DNA from 2 places in the Streptomyces sp. NPDC042100 genome. Region 2 is predicted to be linked to the other one. Evidence: riboswitches for the same ligand, from Rfam matches in the RefSeq annotation. Region 2 holds a riboswitch; the other holds the start of a gene.

Region 1 (10,311 bases), on a different contig from region 2:
TCCTCGCCGGCGGCGGCGACCAGCTTGCCCCAGCCGGCCGGGCGCAGCACATAGGCCGCGGCGGCCACGTCGACGGGGTCGGCGGCGGCGGGCGGGGAGCCCGCCTCGACGGCGCCCGCGAGCTCCGGCTGCGCCTCCTTGAAGCGCTCGCCGATCCGCTGCCGGAACAGCGGGTCGCTCTCCAGGGCCGCGGCCATCGCGTTCCCGGCGAACTTGGCGCGCCGGGAGGCGGTGAAGCGGGCGTACTGGCGCAGCGGCGCGGGCAGCTCGCCGACGGTCAGCCCGCCGAAGGCGTCGGCGACCAGCGCGACCACCTTGCGCCGTACGGGTTCGGGCAGCGGCCGGTCGAGCGCCTCGGCGGCGTCGGCGGATCCGGCGGCGTCGGCAGCCCCGTCCGGCGTGCCCGTCGGTTCCTCACCGTGCGCGGGCTGCTCCACGATCCGTCACCCCACTTCCCTGTCGTCCCTCGCGGGCCGCTTCTCAGGAAGCGGAACCCGGCCTGTCCACCAATTCGATCTGGTCCACCGCGTTGCACCAACGGCAGCGGACCGACTCGATGGTCTCACTGACCACCTCGCGCTCCTCGACCTTGGGCTCTCCGGCGAGGTCCAGATGGACGTACTCGACGACCTTGGAGGACCGGGTGACGTCGAAACGGGTCAGATTTCCGCAGAGCGTGCAGCGCCAGCGGGTCTCCGGGGTCGGCAGGGGAACCGTCGTCATCGTGCCGCCTCTTTCTGGGCTTTCCCTGGATGTCCGGGGTTGTACGGGGACCGCGGTGCGCCGTCGGACTGCGGAATCTGCCCGTTACCCTACGGCCTCCCGGGTACCCCGTGTCACGGCGAGGCACTCTGTCCAGTTCGGGCCCGGTACGCCATGATCTGTCCATGATCGACTGGCGGGGCGCGGCCCGTGGCGCGTGGCAGGGGACCCGGACCGGGCCGACCGTGACGTACGGCCTGATCGCGCTGTGCGTGCTGCTCTTCGCGCTGAGTCCGGTGTCGGGACTCAACCCGGGATACGGCACCGGCGACGGGCTGCTCGCGGCGCAGAGCGCGTACTTCGAGCGCTGGGGGGTGATCCCGGCCGAACTGACGAGCGGGCGGCCCGGGACCCTGTTCACCCCGCTGACCGCGCTCTTCGTGCACGGGAGCTGGCTGCACCTGCTGGGGAACATGCTGTTCCTGTACGTCTTCGGCGCGATGGCCGAGGAGCGGATGGGGCCGGCCGCGTTCGCCCTGTTCTACCTGGGCTGCGGCTATCTGGCGCTGGTGGGGTACGCGGTGGCGCACGCCGACAACGAGCAGACCCTGGTGGGGGCCTCGGGGGCGATCTCGGGGGTGCTCGGGGCCTTCCTCTACCTCTTCCCGCGCTCGCGGGTGACGAGCCTGTTCCCCTTCCTCTTCTTCCTGCCGCTGCGCTTTCCCGCCTGGATCGTGCTCGTCTTCTGGTTCGTGCTCCAGTGGCTGGCGGCCGGCGCGGCCGGGGCGGGGCCGGGGGTGGCGTACCTGGCGCACGTGGTGGGCTTCGCGGCCGGATTCCTCTACGCGTGGGCCCGGTACAGGGGTGGCGTTAAAGTGAAGCCACCAGCCGCGGCCACCGAGGGAGAAAGCCAGCCGTGATCACCGCGATCGTGCTCATCAAGACCAGCGTGGACCGGATCCCCGAGATCGCCGAGTCGATCGCCGCGATCGACTGCGTCAGCGAGGTCTTCTCGGTGACGGGGACCTACGACCTGATCGCCATGGTCCGCGTGCCGCGCCACGACGACCTGGCCGACGTCATCCCCGGGAAGATCAGCAAGATCCCCGGTGTCGAGGGCACCGACACCCACGTGGCCTTCCGCGCCTACTCCCAGCACGACCTGGACGCGGCGTTCGCCATCGGCCTGGAGTCCTGAGGCCCCGGCCCCGACGGGCGCACCCGGTGAAGCCGGCCTCTCCCCCGGGGGAGAGGCCGGCTTCACCCGTCTTCACTCGTACGGGGGATGGGAACTCAGCCGCGGTCGGGCACGCAGCGGCCGTCCTCGGTGCGGTACTTCCACTGGGCGCCCTCGCGCACCAGCTCCTTGACCGCGCCGACGAACCGCTCCACGTGCTCGTCGGGCGTGCCCGCGCCGAAGCTGACCCGGATGGCGTTGAGGGAGCGCTCGCCGGGGGCGGCCTCCGGGGCGCCGCACTCGCCCGGGTCCTGCGGGTCGCTGCCGAGCAGGGTGCGCACCAGCGGGTGGGCGCAGAACAGGCCGTCGCGGACGCCGATGCCGTACTCGGCGGAGAGCGCGGCGGCGAAGTGGGAGCTGTTCCAGCCGTCCACCACGAAGGAGATGACGCCGACGCGCGGGGCGTCGTCGCCGAAGAGGGAGAGCACCCGCACCTCGGGCACCTCGGCCAGGCCCTCGCGGACGGTGGCGATCAGGTGCCGCTCGCGGGCGACGAGCTCGTCGAAGCCGGCCTCGGTGAGCGCCTTGCAGGCGGAGGCGATGGAGTAGACGCCGATGACGTTGGGCGAGCCGGCCTCGTGCCGGGCCGCGGTGGTGTGCCACTCCACGTCCACACCGCCGTCGGCCCGGCGGGCCACCTTGCGGGAGGCGCCGCCGCCCGCGAGGTACGGCTCGGCGTCGCGCAGCCAGTCGGCGCGGCCGGCGAGCACGCCGGAGCCGAAGGGCGCGTACAGCTTGTGCCCGGAGAAGGCGACCCAGTCGACGTCCAGCTCCTGGACGGAGACGGGGTGGTGGGGGGCGAGCTGGGCGGCGTCGAGGACGATCCGGGCGCCGTGCGCGTGGGCGGCGGCGGCCAGCTCCTTCACCGGCCACAGCTCGCCGGTGACGTTGGAGGCGCCGGTGACGCAGACCAGGGCGGGGCCGTAGGGGTCGCGGTCGGCGAGGGCGCGCTCCAGGGTCTCGACGGCCTCGCGCGGGGTGCGCGGGGCGTTCAGGTAGGTCACCCGGGCGTCGCGCCAGGGCAGCAGCGAGGCGTGGTGCTCGGTCTCGAAGACGAAGACCTCGCAGCCGGCGGGGATCACCTGGGCGAGCAGGTTGAGCGAGTCGGTGGTGGAGCGGGTGAAGACGACCTGGTCGTCGGCGCGGCAGTCGAGGAACCCGGCGACGGTGGCGCGGCTGTTCTCGAAGAGGTCGGTGGAGAGCTGGGAGAGGTAGCCGGCGCCGCGGTGGACGCTGCCGTAGTAGGGGGCGTACGCGGCGACGTCGTCCCACACGCGCTGGAGGGCCGGGGCGCTGGCGGCGTAGTCGAGCGCCGCGTAGGTGACCTCGCCGCCGGTGACGAGCGGGACGGTGACGTCCCGGCCGAGGACCGGCAGCGGGGCGGCGCAGCAGGGGTCGGCGGACTCGCCGGAGGCGGCGGGGGCGGGACCGGAGACGGCGGAGACGGCGTGCGGGCGTGCGGACATGACGGTATCTCCCGGCAGAAAAGGGGCGCGAAAAGGCGTGAAGGGGCCCGCAGGGCAGCGCGAGGAAGGGGGTGCCGCGTACGGGTGTAAGAGGTCGAGAAGGGGGCCGGAGGCCCTAACGCATTCGCTTGCTCACGAGACAACGCTCCCTAGAGGACCAAGGACCCCAGGGTTGTGCGCAGGGGTCCGCGCTTGCCGCAGGCTTCTGCACATACGGCCTGGTCTTCACCCGGGGCACCCCGCCACGGACGGAGGGTTGCCGGACAGCGAGCCGGGGCTTTTTCGCTGTCACTCATGACCTGTCACAGAACCTATGCCAGTCGATCACGACGACGCAACCCCGTCCCGGCATTCGGAACGGGGTCGCGTGGCGGTGGCACGGGTCAGGCGTTGCTGGCGGTGATCCAGCGCTCCAGGGCGCGGCGGGCGGCGCCGGAGTCGATGGACTCGGCCGCCCGGGCGATGCCCTCGGACAGCTGCTCGGCGAGGGTGCCGGTGCCGGGGGCGAGGGCGGTGAGCGCCGCCGCCGAGTTGAGCAGCACCGCGTCCCGGACCGGACCGGCCTCGCCGGCCAGCAGGCGGCGGGCCACGTCGGCGTTGTACGAGGCGTCGGCGCCGCGCAGGGCATCGACGGGGACGATGCCGATGCCGACGTCGCGGGGGTCGAAGGACTCCTCGCGGACGGTGCCGTCCCGGACGATCCAGACCCGGGAGGTGGCCGTGGTGGTCAGCTCGTCGAGCCCGTCGTCGCCTCGGAAGACCAGCGCCGAGGAGCCGCGCTCGGCGAGCACTCCGGCGACGATCGGGGCCATCCGGGGGTCGGCCACGCCGGTCGCCTGGGCCCGCACCCGGGCGGGGTTGGTGAGCGGCCCCAGGAAGTTGAAGACCGTGCGGATGCCCAGCTCCTTGCGGGCCATCGCCACGTGCCGCAGCGCCGGGTGGAACTTCACGGCGAAGCAGAAGGTGATGCCGGCCTCCTCGGCGACCTCGGCCACCCGGCGAGGGGTGAGCTCCAGGTTGACGCCGAGCTTCTCCAGGACGTCGGAGGCGCCGCTGGCGCTGGAGGCGGCCCGGTTGCCGTGCTTGACGACCTTGGCGCCGGTGCCGGCCACCACGATCGCCGACATGGTGGAGATGTTGACGGTCTTGGCGCCGTCGCCGCCGGTGCCGACGATGTCCACGGACGGGCCGGGCACCTCGATGGTGTTGGCGTGCTCGTACATGGTGCGGACGAGACCGGTGATCTCGTCCACGGTCTCGCCCTTGGCGCGCAGGGCCACGACGAAGCCGGCGATCTGGGCGTCGGTGGCCTCGCCCCGCAGGATCCGGTCCATGGCCCAGGCGGTGTCCTCCGCGCTCTGGTCCCGGCCGCTCAGCAGCCCGTCCAGGACGGCGGGCCAGGAGCGGCCCGCCGAGTCGAGTCCTCCAGCGGGGGTCGCAGCGCTCATGGCAGCTCCTGGTGATCAGCGAAGTGGGTGCCGTCCCACCCTATCGAGCCCCGGGCACGGCAAAGAGCCCCGTCCATCGAATGGACGGGGCTCTCGCCGTGGCGACCTAGGTCAGGAGGTCAGTGGTGATCAGTGGTGGCCGTGGCCGCTCGTGATCTCCTTGTACTCCTCGGCGGTGGGCTTGGCGACCTGGTTGTCGCCGCCGTAGTAGCCCTTGTTGAGCTTGACCCGGAGCTTCTCCATCGCGCCGATCTTGCGCTCCACGCCGTTCTCGTCGACGGCCGGCGGCAGCTGCGCCGGCGCGTACTGCTCGTGCGCCGTGAGCTTGTGCAGCTCACCCTGGCTGAGCGGCTGGTGGACCTCGACGAACTCACCGTGCGGCAGGCGCTTGATGATGCCGGACTCGCGTCCGTGCAGCACCTTGTCCTTGTCCCGGCGCTGGAGGCCGAGGCAGATGCGCTTGGTGACGATGAACGCGATGACCGGTCCGAGGAAGAAGAAGATCCGGACGAACCAGGTGATCGAGTTGATCGACAGGTGGAAGTGCGTGGCCCAGAGGTCGTTGCCGCCACCGACGAGCATGATCATGTACGCGGTGATCCAGGCGACACCGAAGCCGGTGCGCGTCGGAGCGTTGCGCGGGCGCTGCGCGATGTGGTGCTCGCGCTTGTCGCCGGTGATCCAGGACTCGATGAACGGGTAGACCGCGATGGCGCCGAGCACCGCCGGGAAGATCGCCAGCGGGATCATCACGCCGAGGACCAGCGTGTGGCCCCACAGGTTGATCTCCCAGCCCGGCATGACACGGATCAGACCCTCGGCGAAGCCCATGTACCAGTCGGGCTGGGCGCCGGTGGACACCTGGTCCGGGCGGTACGGGCCGAGGGCCCAGATCGGGTTGATCGAGGCGATCGCCGCGATGACCGCGATGACGCCGAAGACCAGGAAGAAGAAGCCTCCGGCCTTCGCCATGTACACGGGCAGCAGCGGCATGCCCACGACGTTCTTGTTCGTACGGCCGGGGCCCTCGAAGTGCGTGTGCTTGTGGACGAACACCAGGATGAGGTGCGCGACCACGAGACCCAGCATGATGCCGGGCAGCAGCAGCACGTGCGCCGAGTAGAACCGGGCGACGAAGTCGCCGCCGGGGAACTCCCCGCCGAACAGGAACATCGACAGGTACGTGCCGACGACAGGCACGGACAGGATCGCGCCCTGCATGAAGCGGACACCGGTGCCGGAGAGCAGGTCGTCCGGGAGCGAGTAACCGGTGAAGCCGGTGAACATGCCCAGGAAGAACAGCAGGAAGCCGAACAGCCAGTTGATCTCACGCGGCTTGCGGAACGCGCCCGTGAAGAACACGCGCATCATGTGCACGAACATGGCCGCGAGGAAGATCAGCGCCGCCCAGTGGTGGATCTGCCGGATCAGCAGACCACCGCGCACCTCGAACGAGATGTGCATGGTCGAGTTGAACGCCTCGGACATCAGCTGTCCCTGGAGCGGGACGTACGGTCCGACGTACTCCACCTCGTTCATCGACGGGTGGAAGAACATCGTCAGATAGACGCCCGTCAGGATGATGATGAGGAAGCTGTAGAGGCAGACCTCGCCCAGCATGAAGGACCAGTGGTCCGGGAAGATCTTCCGCATGTTGGCCTTGGCCAGCGTGTAGATCCCCAGCCGGCTGTCGGCCCAGTCGGCGACCCGCTCACCCGCGGGAGCCTTCTTCTGCGTATTGGTCACAGTGCTCATCCGCGCTCCCAGAAGGCGGGACCGACGGGCTCATCGAAGTCGCCGTGCGCCTCAAGGAAGCCCTTGTCGTTCACGCCGATCCGCAGCTGCGGAAGGGCGTGGCCGGCCGGGCCGAAGATGACACGGGCGCCGTCGGACAGGTCGAAGGTGGACTGGTGGCACGGGCAGAGCACGTGGTGCGTCTGCTGCTCGTACAGCGAGATCGGGCAGCCGACATGGGTGCAGATCTTCGAGAAGGCGACGATGCCCTCGTGCGACCACTCGAGCTCGCGCTTGTCCTTGATGTCGTCCGGCTGAATGCGGACGATCATCAGGGCGGCCTTGGCGATCTCGGTCTGGAAGTGCTCGTCGTGCTCCGAGAGGCCCTCGGGCATCGCGAAGGTCAGCGAACCGACCGCGACGTCCTCGGGACGCAGCGGCTCGTGCGTGTTCATGTTGACGAGCAGCTTGCCCTTGGCCCACAGGGTGGAGCGGAGCTTCTTCTCGGGCAGCGGGCCCATGTCACGCAGCAGCACGACGCCGGAGAGCGGCACCATGGCCAGCGCGCCGAACAGCGTGTTGCGGATCAGCTTGCGGCGGCCGAAGCCGGACTCGGCGGCACCCGCCGCGAAGTCCGCCATGACCTTGGCCTTGACCTCGGGCGTGGCCGCCATCGGGTGACGCTCGTCGGCGACCTCGACGTCGGACATCAGGGTGCGGGCCCAGTGGACCGCGCCCGCGCCGATGAAGAACAGGGCCGCACCGAGGGTCAGACCCAGGGAGAAGTTGAGCGCGGACACCCGGCCGAAGGGCCAGATGTACACGATCTTGTCCACCGGGAAGATCACGTACGAGGCGATGAAGCCGATCGTGGCCAGCATCGACAGCGTGAACATGAAGGCGACCGCACGCTCGGACCGCTTGGCGGCCCGCTCGTCGATGTCCTGGATGCGCGGCTTGTGGGGCGGGAGGCCCGGGTCGGCGAACGGGTCGTCGGCGACCTTCACCGCGCCGTGCGCGGTGCCCTGCTCGGACGGCAGGTTCTCTTCTGGATTCTCTTGGGTACTCATGACTTCTTGGCCTTAGCGGTGTGGGCCGCGACCCAGATGGCAACTGCGATCAGCGCGCCCAGACCGAAGATCCACGCGAACAGGCCCTCGCTGACGGGGCCGAGGCCACCGAGCTTGAGACCGCCCGGGTTGTCGGCTTCGTCGCTGTTGACGGCCTGGACGTAGGCGATGATGTCCTTCTTCTGCTTCTCCGGCATGGTCGTGTCGGGGAAGGAGGGCATGTTCTGCGGGCCCGTCTGCATGGCCTCGTAGAGGTGCTTCGGGCTGACGCCTTCAAGGCTCGGGGCGTACTTGCCGTAGGTCAGCGCGCCACCCTCACCGGTGAAGTTGTGGCACTGGGCGCAGTTCGAGCGGAACAGCTCGCCGCCCTTGGCGATGTCCGCGCCCTCAGGGCTGTACTGGCCCTCGGTCGGAACGATCGGGCCGGCGCCGAGGGAGGCCACGTACGCCGCGAGCTGGTCGATCTCGGCCTGCGTGTAGATGACCTTCTTCTTCGGGACCTGGGCGCCCGGCTGCTGGGCCGGCATACGGCCCGTGCCGACCTGGAAGTCCACGGCCGCCGAGCCGACGCCGACCAGGGACGGGCCGTCGGTGGTGCCCTGACCGCCGGTCCCGTGGCAGCTGGCGCAGCCGACGGCGTAGAGCTTCTTGCCCTCCTCGATGGCGAGGGACTGGGCGGTTTCATCGGCCTTCGCCGTGCCCGCGGGCGCGAAGGCGGCGTACAGCCCCCCGGTTGCCGCCAGCGCGAGGAGTAGGACGACGACCGCCGCCAGCGGATGGCGTCGTCGTGCGGAGAGCTTTTTCACGGATTACCCCGGTGTCAGGATCTTCTGCGTCGATCTTGCTGGATGTGTGGCCCGCCGGGAGCGGCGGAGCCCGATTACTTGATCAAGTAGATCGTGGCGAAGAGGCCGATCCAGACGACATCGACGAAGTGCCAGTAGTAGGACACGACGATGGCGGCGGTTGCCTGCTCGTGGGTGAACCTCTTGGCGGCGTACGTCCGGCCCAGGACCAGCAGGAAGGCGATGAGACCGCCCGTCACGTGCAGGCCGTGGAAGCCGGTGGTCAGGTAGAACACCGTGCCGTACGGGTCGGAGGAGAGGGAGAGTCCCTCTTCCTTGACCAGCTCGGTGTACTCGAAGACCTGGCCGCCGATGAAGATCGCGCCCATCACGAACGTGATGATGAACCACGACCGGAGCTTCTTCACGTCGCCCCGCTCGGCGGCGAAGACGCCGAGCTGGCAGGTGAGTGAGGAGAGCACCAGGATCGTGGTGTTCGTCGCCGAGAACGGGAGGTTCAAGGCCGAGGCCTTTTCCGCCCAGTACTCGGCGCCCATCACGGATCGCAGGGTGAAGTACATCGCGAAGAGGGCCGCGAAGAACATCAGCTCGGAGCTCAACCAGATGATGGTTCCGACGCTGGTGAGGTTCGGTCGATTGACCGAAGGGTGCGCGTGCCCGGTTTCTACTGTCGTTACTGTCGCCACGACCGACATTATGTCGGTCGCTTATCCCGCCCTCACTCCGGGGGGTGCCGTTCGGAGTGTCCGGGGCGCGTGTCCAGCCCGAACGGCCCATCGGAAGCGCCTTCCGGCACCCTTCGAACAGGTGTTGAACGGGTGTTGACGGGGTGTGGACCGGAGTAGCATCCGCGCAACGGCCGACCACCCTCACGCCACCTTCACGGAGGAACGATGCAGTCGAGCGCCACGGTCCTGGTCTACAGCGACGACGCGAACACCCGCGCGCAGGTCCGCCTGGCGGCGGGCCGCAGGCCGGCGGCCGATGTTCCCCCGGTCGAGTTCGTCGAGTGCGCGACACTGCCCGCCCTGTTGACGGCGCTGGACGAGGGCGGGATCGACGTGTGCGTGCTGGACGGCGAGGCGGTCCCGGCGGGCGGCATGGGGGTGTGCCGGCAGATCAAGGACGAGGTCTTCCGCTGCCCGCCCGTGCTGCTGCTGATCGGGCGCCCGCAGGACGCCTGGCTGGCCACCTGGAGCCGCGCGGACGCCGCGGTCACCCTTCCGGTGGAACCGGTCGGGTTCGCGGCGTCCCTGGCCGCCCTGCTGCGCACGCGGCTCGCCGTCGGCGCCTGAGGGCCCGGAGCCTTACAGGGAGGGCCTGAGCCGGGCCTTGGCGTCCATGGTGGCGGCCGGATCCGAGGAGTCCGCCACCAGGGCGCTGCCCTTGCGCCACTTGTCCCAGTCCAGGTTCCAGTCGCCGAAGCCGTTCCCGAAGGTGTCCATCATCTCGCCCTCGCTGTTGACGACGCGGACGATGTCACCCGGACGGACGTTCTCGTAGAACCAGGCGGCGTTACCGGTGGACATGCCGACGCAGCCGTGGCTGACGTTCTCGACGCCCTGGGAGCCGACGGACCACGGGGCGGCGTGCACGTACTCGCCGCTCCAGGTGACCCGGGTCGCGTAGTAGACCGGCAGGTCGTACGAGTCGGAGCTGCCCTCCGAGATGCCGATGCTGGTGCCCCGCATCCGGACGTAGTACTCCTTGCCGAGGACCACTTTGATCCCGTTTCGGGTGGAGTAACCCGGTTTTCCGGTGGTCACCGGAATGGTGTTGATCACTTCTCCGTTGCGGCGCACCGTCATGTAGTGCGAGTCGGCGTCCGCGACCGCCTCGATCCGGTCG
Region 2 (10,311 bases):
ACCGAGGACGAGGGCACCCTGCCCGAGCTCGGCCAGTACGCGATCGACGTCACCGCCACCGACTCGCTCGGCAACACGGTGACCCGCGCCGGCGCGGGCACGCTGGACTTCACCCTGCGCCCGCTGCTCACCTTCGCGGTGGGCACGCCCGGCTGGAACGACCCGAACATCCGCCCGCAGGGCAAGCTGTCCGGCGTCCAGCCCGGCTCCGGCGACATCGTGCCGCTGCCCGGCCGCTCGGTCTCCTACCAGCGGGCCACCCCGGACGAGGGCCCGGCCCAGTCCGCGGTCACGACGGACACCGGCGAGTTCGCCGGCGCCCCGATCCCCGCGACCCGGTCCTACGAGTCGTACCTGGCCTCGTTCACCGAGAACAGCGCCGAGGTCCACGGCACCGCCACCGACCAGCGCTACTTCAGCGAGTGGCAGGCCCGGAAGATGACGGTCACCGCCACCGCCGACAAGACCCGCGCGGTCAGCGGCGAGACGGTCACCATCACCGGCCGGGTCACCGACCCGGAGAACGGCGGCGCCCCGCTCGCGGACCAGCCGCTCCGGGTGACCCTCGGCGCGCCGCACGACTACTACCAGCCCAGCACCCCGTTCCCGCAGACCGTGCGGACCGACGCGGACGGCTACTACACGGCGAAGCTGATCGCCGCGGCCGGCCCGAACGCCGAGGGCTGGACCGTCGAGTCGGCCGACCTCTTCCAGGCCTTCTCGCCGGTCCAGGGCACGCTGGTCATGCCCCTCGACTCGCGCACCACGACCATGAGCTACTCGCTCCGGGCGGACGCGCGCCTCACGGTCTACGGCCAGCTCCGCTCCCCGTACGAGCGCTGGTCCGGCTCCTCGTCCTCGCAGACGGTGCTGCTGGAGCAGTCGCCCGACGGCCGCACCGGCTGGAAGCAGGTCGGCTCGACCAGCTTCTACTCCAGCGTCCGCTCCACCTTCGGCATCGCCGTGTGGAACAAGGGCGGCTGGTTCCGGCTGCGCCACGTGACCTCGGACCAGTACGCGGAGTCCGTCAGCACCCCGTTCCGGGTCACCCGGACCGAGACCCGCGTGCTGAACGTCAACGCGGCCCCCGAGCCCGTCCGCAAGGGCGCGACGGTGACCGTCACGGGCACCCTCCAGCACAACGTGAGCGGCTGGAAGCCGCTGGCCTCGAAGCAGCTCCAGCTGCAGTTCCGGGCCAAGGGCACCTCGAAGTGGGTCACGGTCGCCAAGGGCAACACGGCGGCCAACGGAAACATCGCGCTGAAGCACAAGGCGACCGTGGACGGCGTGTACAACCTCGTCTACGTGGCCGACACGGCGCACTTCCAGTCCTCGGGCGTGGCGGACTACGTCGACGTCCGCTGACCGGGTCCCTCGGACTCCGGTCCGGGAACGACTGAAGGGCGGCACCCCCTGGGGGGTGCCGCCCTTCGGCGTTCAGCGGTGAACCGCCGATCCTCCGATCACCTACGGGAGGATCAGAAGTCCATGTCGCCGCCCGGCATACCGCCACCGGCGGGCGCGGCGGACTTCTCCGGCTTGTCGGCGATGACGGCCTCGGTGGTGAGGAACAGCGCCGCGATGGAGGCGGCGTTCTGCAGCGCGGAGCGGGTGACCTTCGCCGGGTCGATGATGCCCTCGGCGATCATGTCCACGTACTCACCGGTCGCGGCGTTCAGGCCGTGGCCGACGGGGAGGTTGCGCACCTTCTCGACGACGACGCCACCCTCGAGACCACCGTTGACGGCGATCTGCTTGAGCGGGGCCTCCAGGGCCAGCTTGACGGCGTTGGCACCGGTGGCCTCGTCGCCGTCCAGCTCCAGCTTCTCGAAGACCGCGGAGGCCTGCAGCAGGGCCACGCCGCCACCGGCGACGATGCCCTCCTCGACGGCCGCCTTCGCGTTGCGCACGGCGTCCTCGATGCGGTGCTTGCGCTCCTTGAGCTCGACCTCGGTCGCGGCGCCGGCCTTGATGACGGCCACGCCGCCGGCCAGCTTCGCGAGGCGCTCCTGGAGCTTCTCGCGGTCGTAGTCCGAGTCGCTGTTCTCGATCTCGGCGCGGATCTGGTTCACGCGACCGGCGACCTGCTCGCTGTCACCGGCACCGTCGACGATGGTGGTCTCGTCCTTGGTGATGACGACCTTGCGGGCGCGGCCCAGCAGGTCGAGGCCCGCGTTCTCCAGCTTGAGGCCGACCTCCTCGGAGATGACCGTGCCGCCGGTGAGGATGGCGATGTCGTTCAGCATGGCCTTGCGACGGTCGCCGAAGCCCGGGGCCTTGACCGCGACGGACTTGAAGGTGCCGCGGATCTTGTTGACGACCAGGGTCGACAGGGCCTCGCCCTCGACGTCCTCGGCGATGATCAGCAGCGGCTTGCCCGACTGCATGACCTTCTCCAGGAGCGGGAGCAGGTCCTTCACGGAGGAGATCTTGGAGTTGACGATCAGGATGTACGGGTCATCCAGGGCCGCCTCCATGCGCTCCATGTCGGTCGCGAAGTACGCCGAGATGTAGCCCTTGTCGAAGCGCATGCCCTCGGTGAGCTCAAGCTCGAGACCGAAGGTCTGCGACTCCTCGACGGTGATGACGCCTTCCTTGCCGACCTTGTCCATCGCCTCGGCGATGAGCTCGCCGATCTGGGTGTCGGCGGCGGAGATGGAGGCCGTGGAAGCGATCTGCTCCTTGGTCTCGACATCCTTCGCCTGCTCAAGGAGCGCGCCGGAGACGGCCTCGACGGCCTTCTCGATGCCGCGCTTGAGGGCCATCGGGTTGGCACCGGCGGCCACGTTGCGCAGGCCCTCGCGGACGAGCGCCTGGGCGAGGACGGTGGCGGTGGTCGTACCGTCGCCGGCGACGTCGTCCGTCTTCTTGGCGACTTCCTTGACCAGCTCGGCGCCGATCTTCTCGTACGGGTCCTCGAGCTCGATCTCCTTGGCGATGGAGACACCATCGTTGGTGATCGTGGGGGCGCCCCACTTCTTCTCGAGGACGACGTTGCGGCCCTTGGGGCCGAGGGTGACCTTGACGGCGTCAGCGAGCTGGTTCATGCCGCGCTCGAGACCGCGCCGGGCCTCCTCGTCGAACGCGATGATCTTGGCCATGTGAAGTGGTCCTCCCGGACATGGGGTGGATAACGCTCCTGGACCGTGCCGACGCCCGCGACGGACGGCCCGCTCACCCTGTGGTTCCTTGCCCCACATGGCCGCGGACCTCGTCTGCCCGATCCTCGTAAGCACTCTCACCTTCAGAGTGCTAACGCCAATGATTAGCACTCGCCCCATGCGAGTGCAAGCGACTACCGAGGATCGGTCACACCGCGCGGCACACGCCCGGCGCGCGAGCCGGGCGCACGCGGCGGGCACCGGGGGCACCGGGGCGCGACCGTGACGCGGCGGGACATGACGAGGGGCCCGTACCCGGATTCCGGATACGGGCCCCTCGACGGAAGTGCGTCGGTGGCCGATCGCGCCGCGCTCAGGCGGTGGCGAGCTTGACCATGTCCGCCTGCGGACCCTTCTGGCCCTGCGAGATCTCGAACTCGACCCGCTGCCCTTCTTCAAGGGTGCGGTAGCCGTCCATCTGGATCGCGCTGTAGTGGACGAAAACATCCGCACCACCGTCGACCGCGATGAAGCCGTAGCCCTTCTCCGCGTTGAACCACTTGACGGTGCCCTGAGCCATGCCTAACTCCCCTATTACTGGCCCTTGCGCGGGACCGCACTTCGCGGACCCGGGTCAGACCCTGCGCCGGAACGCGTCGACCGCCGCTGAATGTATCTGCCCAACTGCCCTCTGCAACAGGTCAATCCGACGAGAATTCTGGGCGCCCCCGAAAGGGGAATTGGGGAGAATCCCTTGAATTCCGGGTCAAGTCGGGCCGGGCAAAGCGCGCAGAAGGTACACAAGGCACGGGCGCTTTGGCTGCTTCTTGTCGTGCGCGGGCGCATTCTCATATGCGACCGGCATGAGCAGCGGAGGGGACTTCCCCAACTCTACCGCTTCCAACCATGCAGAATTGCCCCCTCCGCTTCTTAGCGCGGAAGGGGCAATTCAGGAAAGACGGGAAAGACGGGAAAGCCAGGTACGGGCTCGGCCGCCGGACTCGGCGGCCGGGCTCAGCCGCCGGCGACCGCCGGGATGATCGAGACACCGGCGCCGTCCGGCGTGGCGGTCTCCAGGCCCTGCTCGAAGCGCACGTCGTCGTCGTTCACGTACACGTTGACGAAGCGGCGCAGCTTGCCCTGGTCGTCCAGGACGCGGGCGGCGATGCCGGCGTGGTTCTTCTCCAGGTCCGCGATGACCTCGGCGAGGGTCGCGCCCTCGGCCTTCACCTCGGACTCGCCGCCGGTGTAGGTGCGCAGGATGGTGGGGATGCGGACGTTCACTGCCATGGGTTCACGGACCTTTCAGTGGGCCAGGCCCGCGTCGCGGAACGCGTCCAGGCTCGGGCGGATGGTGGCGGTCGCCTGAGAGCTGTCGGCAACGGCGTCCAGGGTCTTGAGCCCGTCGCCGGTGTTGAGGACGACCGTCGTCAGCGCGGGGTCGATGAGACCGTTCTCGACCAGCTTCCGGGTGACGCCGACGGTCACGCCGCCCGCCGTCTCGGCGAAGATGCCCTCGGTGCGCGCGAGGAGCTTGATCGCGTCGACCACCTGCTCGTCGTTCACGTCCTCCACGGCGCCGCCGGTGCGGCGGGCGATGTCGAGCACGTACGGGCCGTCGGCCGGGTTGCCGATCGCGAGGGACTTGGCGATCGTGTTCGGCTTCTGGGGGCGCACCACGTCGTGGCCGGCCTTGAAGGCGGCGGAGACCGGGGAGCAGCCCTCGGCCTGGGCGCCGAAGATCTTGTACGGCTTGTCCTCGACCAGGCCCAGCTTGATGAGCTCCTGGAGCCCCTTGTCGATCTTGGTGAGCTGGGAGCCGGAGGCGATCGGGATGACGAGCTGGTCCGGGATGACCCAGCCGAGCTGCTCACAGATCTCGTACGCGAGCGTCTTGGAGCCCTCGCCGTAGTACGGGCGCAGGTTGACGTTCACGAAGCCCCAGCCCTCGCCGAGCGGGTCGCCGATGAGCTCCGAGCAGAAGCGGTTGACGTCGTCGTAGTTGCCCTCGATGGCGACGAGGTCGCCGCCGTAGACGCCGGCCATGACGACCTTGCCCTGCTCCAGGTCGTGCGGGATGAAGACGCAGGAGCGGAAGCCGGCCCGGGCGGCGGCGGCGCCGACGGCGCCGGCCAGGTTGCCGGTGGAGGAGCAGGAGAGGGTGGTGAAGCCGAAGGCGCGGGCGGCCTCGATGGCCTGGGCGACGACCCGGTCCTTGAAGGAGTGGGTCGGGTTGCCGGAGTCGTCCTTGACGAACAGCCTGCCGGGCTCGACGCCGAGCTCGCGGGCGAGGTTGTCGGCCTTGACCAGCGGGGTCCAGCCGGGGTTCAGGTTGGGCTTCTCGGCGACGTCGGCCGGGACGGGCAGCAGCGGGGCGTAGCGCCAGATGCTGGCGGGTCCGGCCTCGATGCGCTTGCGCAGCTCCTCCGGGTCGCCGGCGGGCAGCTCGTACGCGACTTCGAGCGGGCCGAAACACAGTTCGCAGGCGAAGATCGGGCCGAGCGGGAAGGATTCACCGCATTCGCGGCAGGAGAGTCCGGAAGCGGGACCGAGATCGACGGTGGTTCCGGATGCGACGGTCTGTACAGCCATGGAGGCGAGGCCCTTTCTCCTCATCTTTCCCATGACGAATTTTTCGCCATGAGACGGATTTGGCACCTTCCCTAGCCGGTGGCCTCGCTGGAGGACGAGAACCGACTGGAGGGTTGCCGGGGCTTCAACGGGCCGTTTCCCTCTGCCCCTCTGGATGAGCGGTATTCGATTGTGAGACGCGGTCGGCACCCCGACATGCATCGGGGATCCGCGTTGTTCAAGACTGTAACCGAAGGCTGCGAAGGTGGAGACGGTCGTCCGATCCGCGAGATGGAGATCACGTTGCTGGAAGAGGTGGAGCGCTGGCTGGCCCGGCGGTCCTGGTCCGTTGCCGACCGCCCGCTGGAGCGCGTCCTGGCCGCCAAGCGGGGCACGAAGGTCAGCGTGGTGCTGCCCGCGCTGAACGAGGAGGCGACGGTCGGCGCGATCGTCTCGGTGATCCGCCGCGAGCTGATGACCGAGGCCGTTCCGCTGGTCGACGAGCTCGTGGTGATCGACTCGGGCTCCACGGACCGCACGGCGGAGGTGGCCTCGGCGGCGGGCGCGCGGGTGGTGGCGCGCGACACGATCCTGCCCCGGATACCGGCGGTGCCCGGCAAGGGCGAGGTCCTGTGGCGGTCACTGATGGTGACGACCGGGGACGTGGTCTGCTTCGTGGACGCGGACCTCAGGGACTTCTCCGCGGACTTCGTGACCGGCATCGTCGGCCCGCTCCTCACCGACCCGGACGTGGACTTCGTGAAGGCGATGTACGACCGCCCGCTCGGCGACACCCCTGGTCAGGGCGGCCGGGTGACGGAGCTGGTGGCGCGCCCGCTGCTCAATCTGCACTGGCCGCAGCTGGCCGGCCTCGTGCAGCCGCTGGGCGGCGAGTACGCGGCGCGGCGCTCTCTCCTTGAGCGGCTGCCCTTCCCGGTCGGTTACGGAGTGGAGCTGGGCCTGCTGGTCGACGCCCTGCACACGGTGGGCCTGGACGCCCTGGCGCAGGTGGACGTGGGGGTGCGCAAGCACCGGCACCAGGACGGGCGGGCGCTGGGCCGGATGGCGGCGGCGATCTACCGGACGGCGCAGCTGCGGCTGTCCCGGGGGCACCTGGTGCGGCCCTGGCTGACCCAGTTCGAGCGGGGCGAGCGGGGCTTCGAGCCGCACACGTACCCGGTGGACACGGAGGAGCGCCCGCCGATGGCGGAGATCGCGGAGTACGCGCGGCGCCGCGTGGCGTAGCTCCGAATAGTCATGATTTCTGCATAAATTCCCGTTTCATGCGGTCGAGAAATGAAACGGGAATCCTGCTGACGGTCCTCGTCCTGCTGGCCGGGCCGCTCTCCCTCGCGGGAGCCGCCCCGGCCGCCGCCGATGTCGTCGAGCCCTTCGGCAAGCGGTACGAGGCGGACCTCTACGGCGACTTCATCACCATCGGCAACACCGTCATCGGCTGCCCCACCGCCCCCGCGGACCTGGCGGCGCGCTGCGCGACCGCCGCCTCCGGGCAGGGCGCGGACAACAACAACACCTTCGACATGGAGCGGATCGACACGGCCGCCATGAGCGCCGGCTTCGGCTCCAGCACGGGTCACGTGGTGATCCCGCCGGGCGCGAAGGTGGCGTACGCGCGCCTCTTCTGGGGCGGCGACGACGGCACGTACCGGGGCCCGAGCGGCGCCGCGCTCGCCCGCTGCGACATCTCCGGCGCCGACGTCGACCGCTCCCCCGGCGACCCCGCGACGACCGTCCCGAGGATCCGGGTCGGCACCGGCACGGGCACCGCCACCGGCACCCCGGTGACGCCCGAGCACGTGGTCACCGACCCGGCCGACACCCACGGCCCGCACTACTACACGGGCGAGGCGGACGTGACCGCCGCGTTCACCACCGCCAAGGGCGACACCCCGGTCGCCGTCGGCGGGATCTGGGCGCCCAGCGGGCGCGGCTGCGTGGCCGGCTGGTCGCTGACGCTGGTGTACGCCTACCCGGCCCCGGACCCGAAGCACGCGCCCGACCGGCGCGCCGTCTACGTCTACGGCGGCCACGTCCTCCAGCGCTCCAGCTCGCCGGCCACCACCGTCACCGTCGACGGCTTCTACCGCGGCGGCGGCAAGGCGCGGGCCGGCGTCACCGCGTACGAGGGCGACTGGAACACCCCTGGCGACCGCTTCCTCGTCGACGGGCACAACGTCACCGAGCCGCACACCGGCAGCACCAAGAACTTCTTCGTCAGCGCCGGCGACGGGGCCGTGAACCCGAGGCTCGTCAACAACCTGAGCATCGACGCCGAGGCGTTCGACCTGCCCGCCGGCGCGATCCCGGCCGGCGCCACCTCCGCCGGCCTCACCTTCACCACCAGCGGCGACACCTACGTGCCCTCCGCGCTCGCCCTGTCGGTGCCGGTGCCGGACCTGAAGGCCTCGCTCGTCCAGCGCCCGCCGGCCCGCCCGACCCCGGCCCCGAGCCCGACCCACGCGTCCCCCCACCCGACCCCGACCACCTCGAAGCCCGCCCCGCCCGTCCGCCACGCCCCGCCCGCCCCGCACCCCGGCGCGCACGGGGGCGCGATGGCGGAGACCGGCGCGAGCGGGGAGCGGCTGTGGCTGCTGGGCGCGCTGGGCCTGGCGCTGGCGGCGACCGGACTGGTCGCGCGGGCGGCGGTACGGGGCCGCAGGGAACACTGAACCGGCCCGCCCGTCCGGAATCCGTACGTTTGAGCGTGTACCGGACGGGCTAGGTTCGCCCCATGGCTACCGTCCTCGTGGCATCGAACCGCGGCCCCGTCTCGTACACCGTGCGTGACGACGGCTCCCTGGACACCCGGCGCGGCGGCGGAGGGCTCGTCGCGGGCCTGGGCGCCGTCGCCTCGGAGGGCGGCCTGTGGGTCTGCGCCGCCCTCGGCGACGGCGACCGCGAGGCCGTCCGCCGGGGGGTCGCCGAGCCGGGTGTGCGGATGCTCGACATCGACCCGGAGGTGTACGCCGACGCGTACAACGGCATCGCGAACTCGGTGCTGTGGTTCCTCCACCACCACCTGTACGACATCCCGCGCGAGCCCGTCTTCGACGCGGCCTTCCGCCGCCGCTGGGACGCCTACCGCGCGTACAACCGGGCCTTCGCCGAAGCCCTCGCGCAGGCGGCGGACCCCGGGGCGGCGGTCCTCGTCCAGGACTACCACCTGGCGCTGGTCCCCGGTCTGCTCCGCGCGCTCCGCCCCGACCTGCGGATCGCCCACTTCACCCACACCCCGTGGGCGGCGCCCGGCTATCTGGCGATGCTCCCGGACGACGTCCACCACGAGCTGGTGGCGGGCATGTCGGGCGCGGACGAGCTGGGCTTCCACACCCGCGCCTGGGCCGACGCCTTCCTGGCCGACCCCTTCGTGACGCGGGCCCCCCGGGTGGCGGCGTATCCGCTGGGCGTGGACGCCGACGACCTGCGCGCGCTGGCGCACCGCCCGGAGGTCGACGCGCGGCTGGCCGAGCTGCGCGCCGAGACGGGCGGCCGGAAGACCATCGTCCGGGTGGACCGCACCGAGCTCTCCAAGAACATCCCGCGCGGCCTGCTCGCCTACCGCGAGCTCCTCGCCGCCCACCCCGAGTGGCGCGGCCGGGTCGTCCACCTGGCCTCCGCCTACCCCTCCCGCCAGGACCTGGAGGTCTACCGCGCCTACACCGCCTCGGTGACCGAGCTGGCCGAGGCGGTCAACGAGGAGTACGGCACCCCCGACTGGCAGCCCGTCCTGGTCTCCGTCCAGGACGACTTCACCCGCTCCCTCGCCGCCTACCGCCTCGCCGACGTGGCCCTGGTCAACCCGGTCCGCGACGGCATGAACCTGGTCGCCAAGGAGATCCCGGTCGTCTCCGACGAGGGCTGCGCCCTGGTCCTGTCCCGCGAGGCGGGCGCCTACGAGGAGCTCCGCGAGGCCGCCCTCACCGTCAACCCGTACGACGTGACGGGCACCGCCGAGGCCCTCCACCAGGCCCTGTCGATGCCGGCCCCGGAGCGCGCGGAACGCACCAAGCACCTGGCGACGGCATCGACGGCCCTGCCGCCCCGCGCCTGGTTCCTGGCCCAGCTGGCGGCGTTGCGTGAGTCCTGAAGGACACAAACGTCCCCGGGCGGCACAGAGGGTGACGTGGGGCACAACAGCGGCGGTGGCCGCCCCCTCGGGGAGCGGCCACCGTCTCAAGGACGTACGACGCGTGCTCGACCGCGTGTCCTGAAGCCCAACCCGTGCCGGTAGATCTCGGGCAGCCGATACAGACCGTCGGTGTCCCGGTCGAGGGCGCCCGCTTCCCTCAGCTTGGTGATGGCATTCGGGTCGAGACCGACATCCTCGGCCGCGAAGGGCATGACCACGTCGTCCGCGTAGCGCCCCACATCGACGAGAAGGCCACCGACCGAAGGGTTCTCCTGCCGTAGTTCCTCCAGCTTCTCCGAGCTGCATCGGACAAGTGCCTGTCGCATGGCGCTGGGCACGAGCAGACGGTCCTGCCAATCTTGATCGCCCTTGGACGTCTCTGCGGCATCCCTGATGAACCTCACCACGTCCCGGGCCTGCACCTGGTCATTGAAGTCCCCGAGTGCTGCGGGGACCCACCTGTCCGAACGGGCCTCTCTCGAGTTCTTC

What was found. A riboswitch is a leader RNA that binds a small molecule or an ion and turns the genes downstream of it on or off. The one in region 2 is predicted to bind S-adenosylmethionine.
Region 1: linked by a shared signal. The riboswitch ahead of ACZ6J5_RS13005 (aminotransferase class V-fold PLP-dependent enzyme) and the one ahead of thrC (threonine synthase) in region 2 are both predicted to bind S-adenosylmethionine.

The regions. Positions count from the first base shown of each region.
Region 1 covers NZ_JBVJDK010000005.1:122,397-132,707, reverse strand. Annotated here, with positions in the region: gene ACZ6J5_RS13025 (NYN domain-containing protein) at 1-437, opposite strand, end outside; gene ACZ6J5_RS13020 (hypothetical protein) at 481-723, opposite strand; gene ACZ6J5_RS13015 (rhomboid family intramembrane serine protease) at 888-1,622, shown strand; gene ACZ6J5_RS13010 (Lrp/AsnC family transcriptional regulator) at 1,619-1,900, shown strand; gene ACZ6J5_RS13005 (aminotransferase class V-fold PLP-dependent enzyme) at 1,996-3,405, opposite strand; SAM riboswitch class IV at 3,589-3,705, opposite strand; gene trpD (anthranilate phosphoribosyltransferase) at 3,789-4,853, opposite strand; gene qcrB (cytochrome bc1 complex cytochrome b subunit) at 4,983-6,608, opposite strand; gene qcrA (cytochrome bc1 complex Rieske iron-sulfur subunit) at 6,605-7,657, opposite strand; gene qcrC (cytochrome bc1 complex diheme cytochrome c subunit) at 7,654-8,463, opposite strand; gene ctaE (aa3-type cytochrome oxidase subunit III) at 8,538-9,158, opposite strand; gene ACZ6J5_RS12975 (hypothetical protein) at 9,357-9,758, shown strand; gene ACZ6J5_RS12970 (L,D-transpeptidase) at 9,771-10,311, opposite strand, start outside.
Region 2 covers NZ_JBVJDK010000001.1:114,790-125,100, reverse strand. Annotated here, with positions in the region: gene ACZ6J5_RS00635 (Ig-like domain-containing protein) at 1-1,365, shown strand, start outside; gene groL (chaperonin GroEL) at 1,479-3,101, opposite strand; gene ACZ6J5_RS00625 (cold-shock protein) at 3,475-3,681, opposite strand; gene ACZ6J5_RS00620 (MoaD/ThiS family protein) at 4,116-4,391, opposite strand; gene thrC (threonine synthase) at 4,407-5,717, opposite strand; SAM riboswitch class I at 5,711-5,854, opposite strand; gene ACZ6J5_RS00610 (glucosyl-3-phosphoglycerate synthase) at 5,976-6,917, shown strand; gene ACZ6J5_RS00605 (DUF11 domain-containing protein) at 6,956-8,362, shown strand; gene ACZ6J5_RS00600 (alpha,alpha-trehalose-phosphate synthase (UDP-forming)) at 8,425-9,780, shown strand; gene ACZ6J5_RS00595 (KGGVGR-motif variant AAA ATPase) at 9,867-10,311, opposite strand, start outside.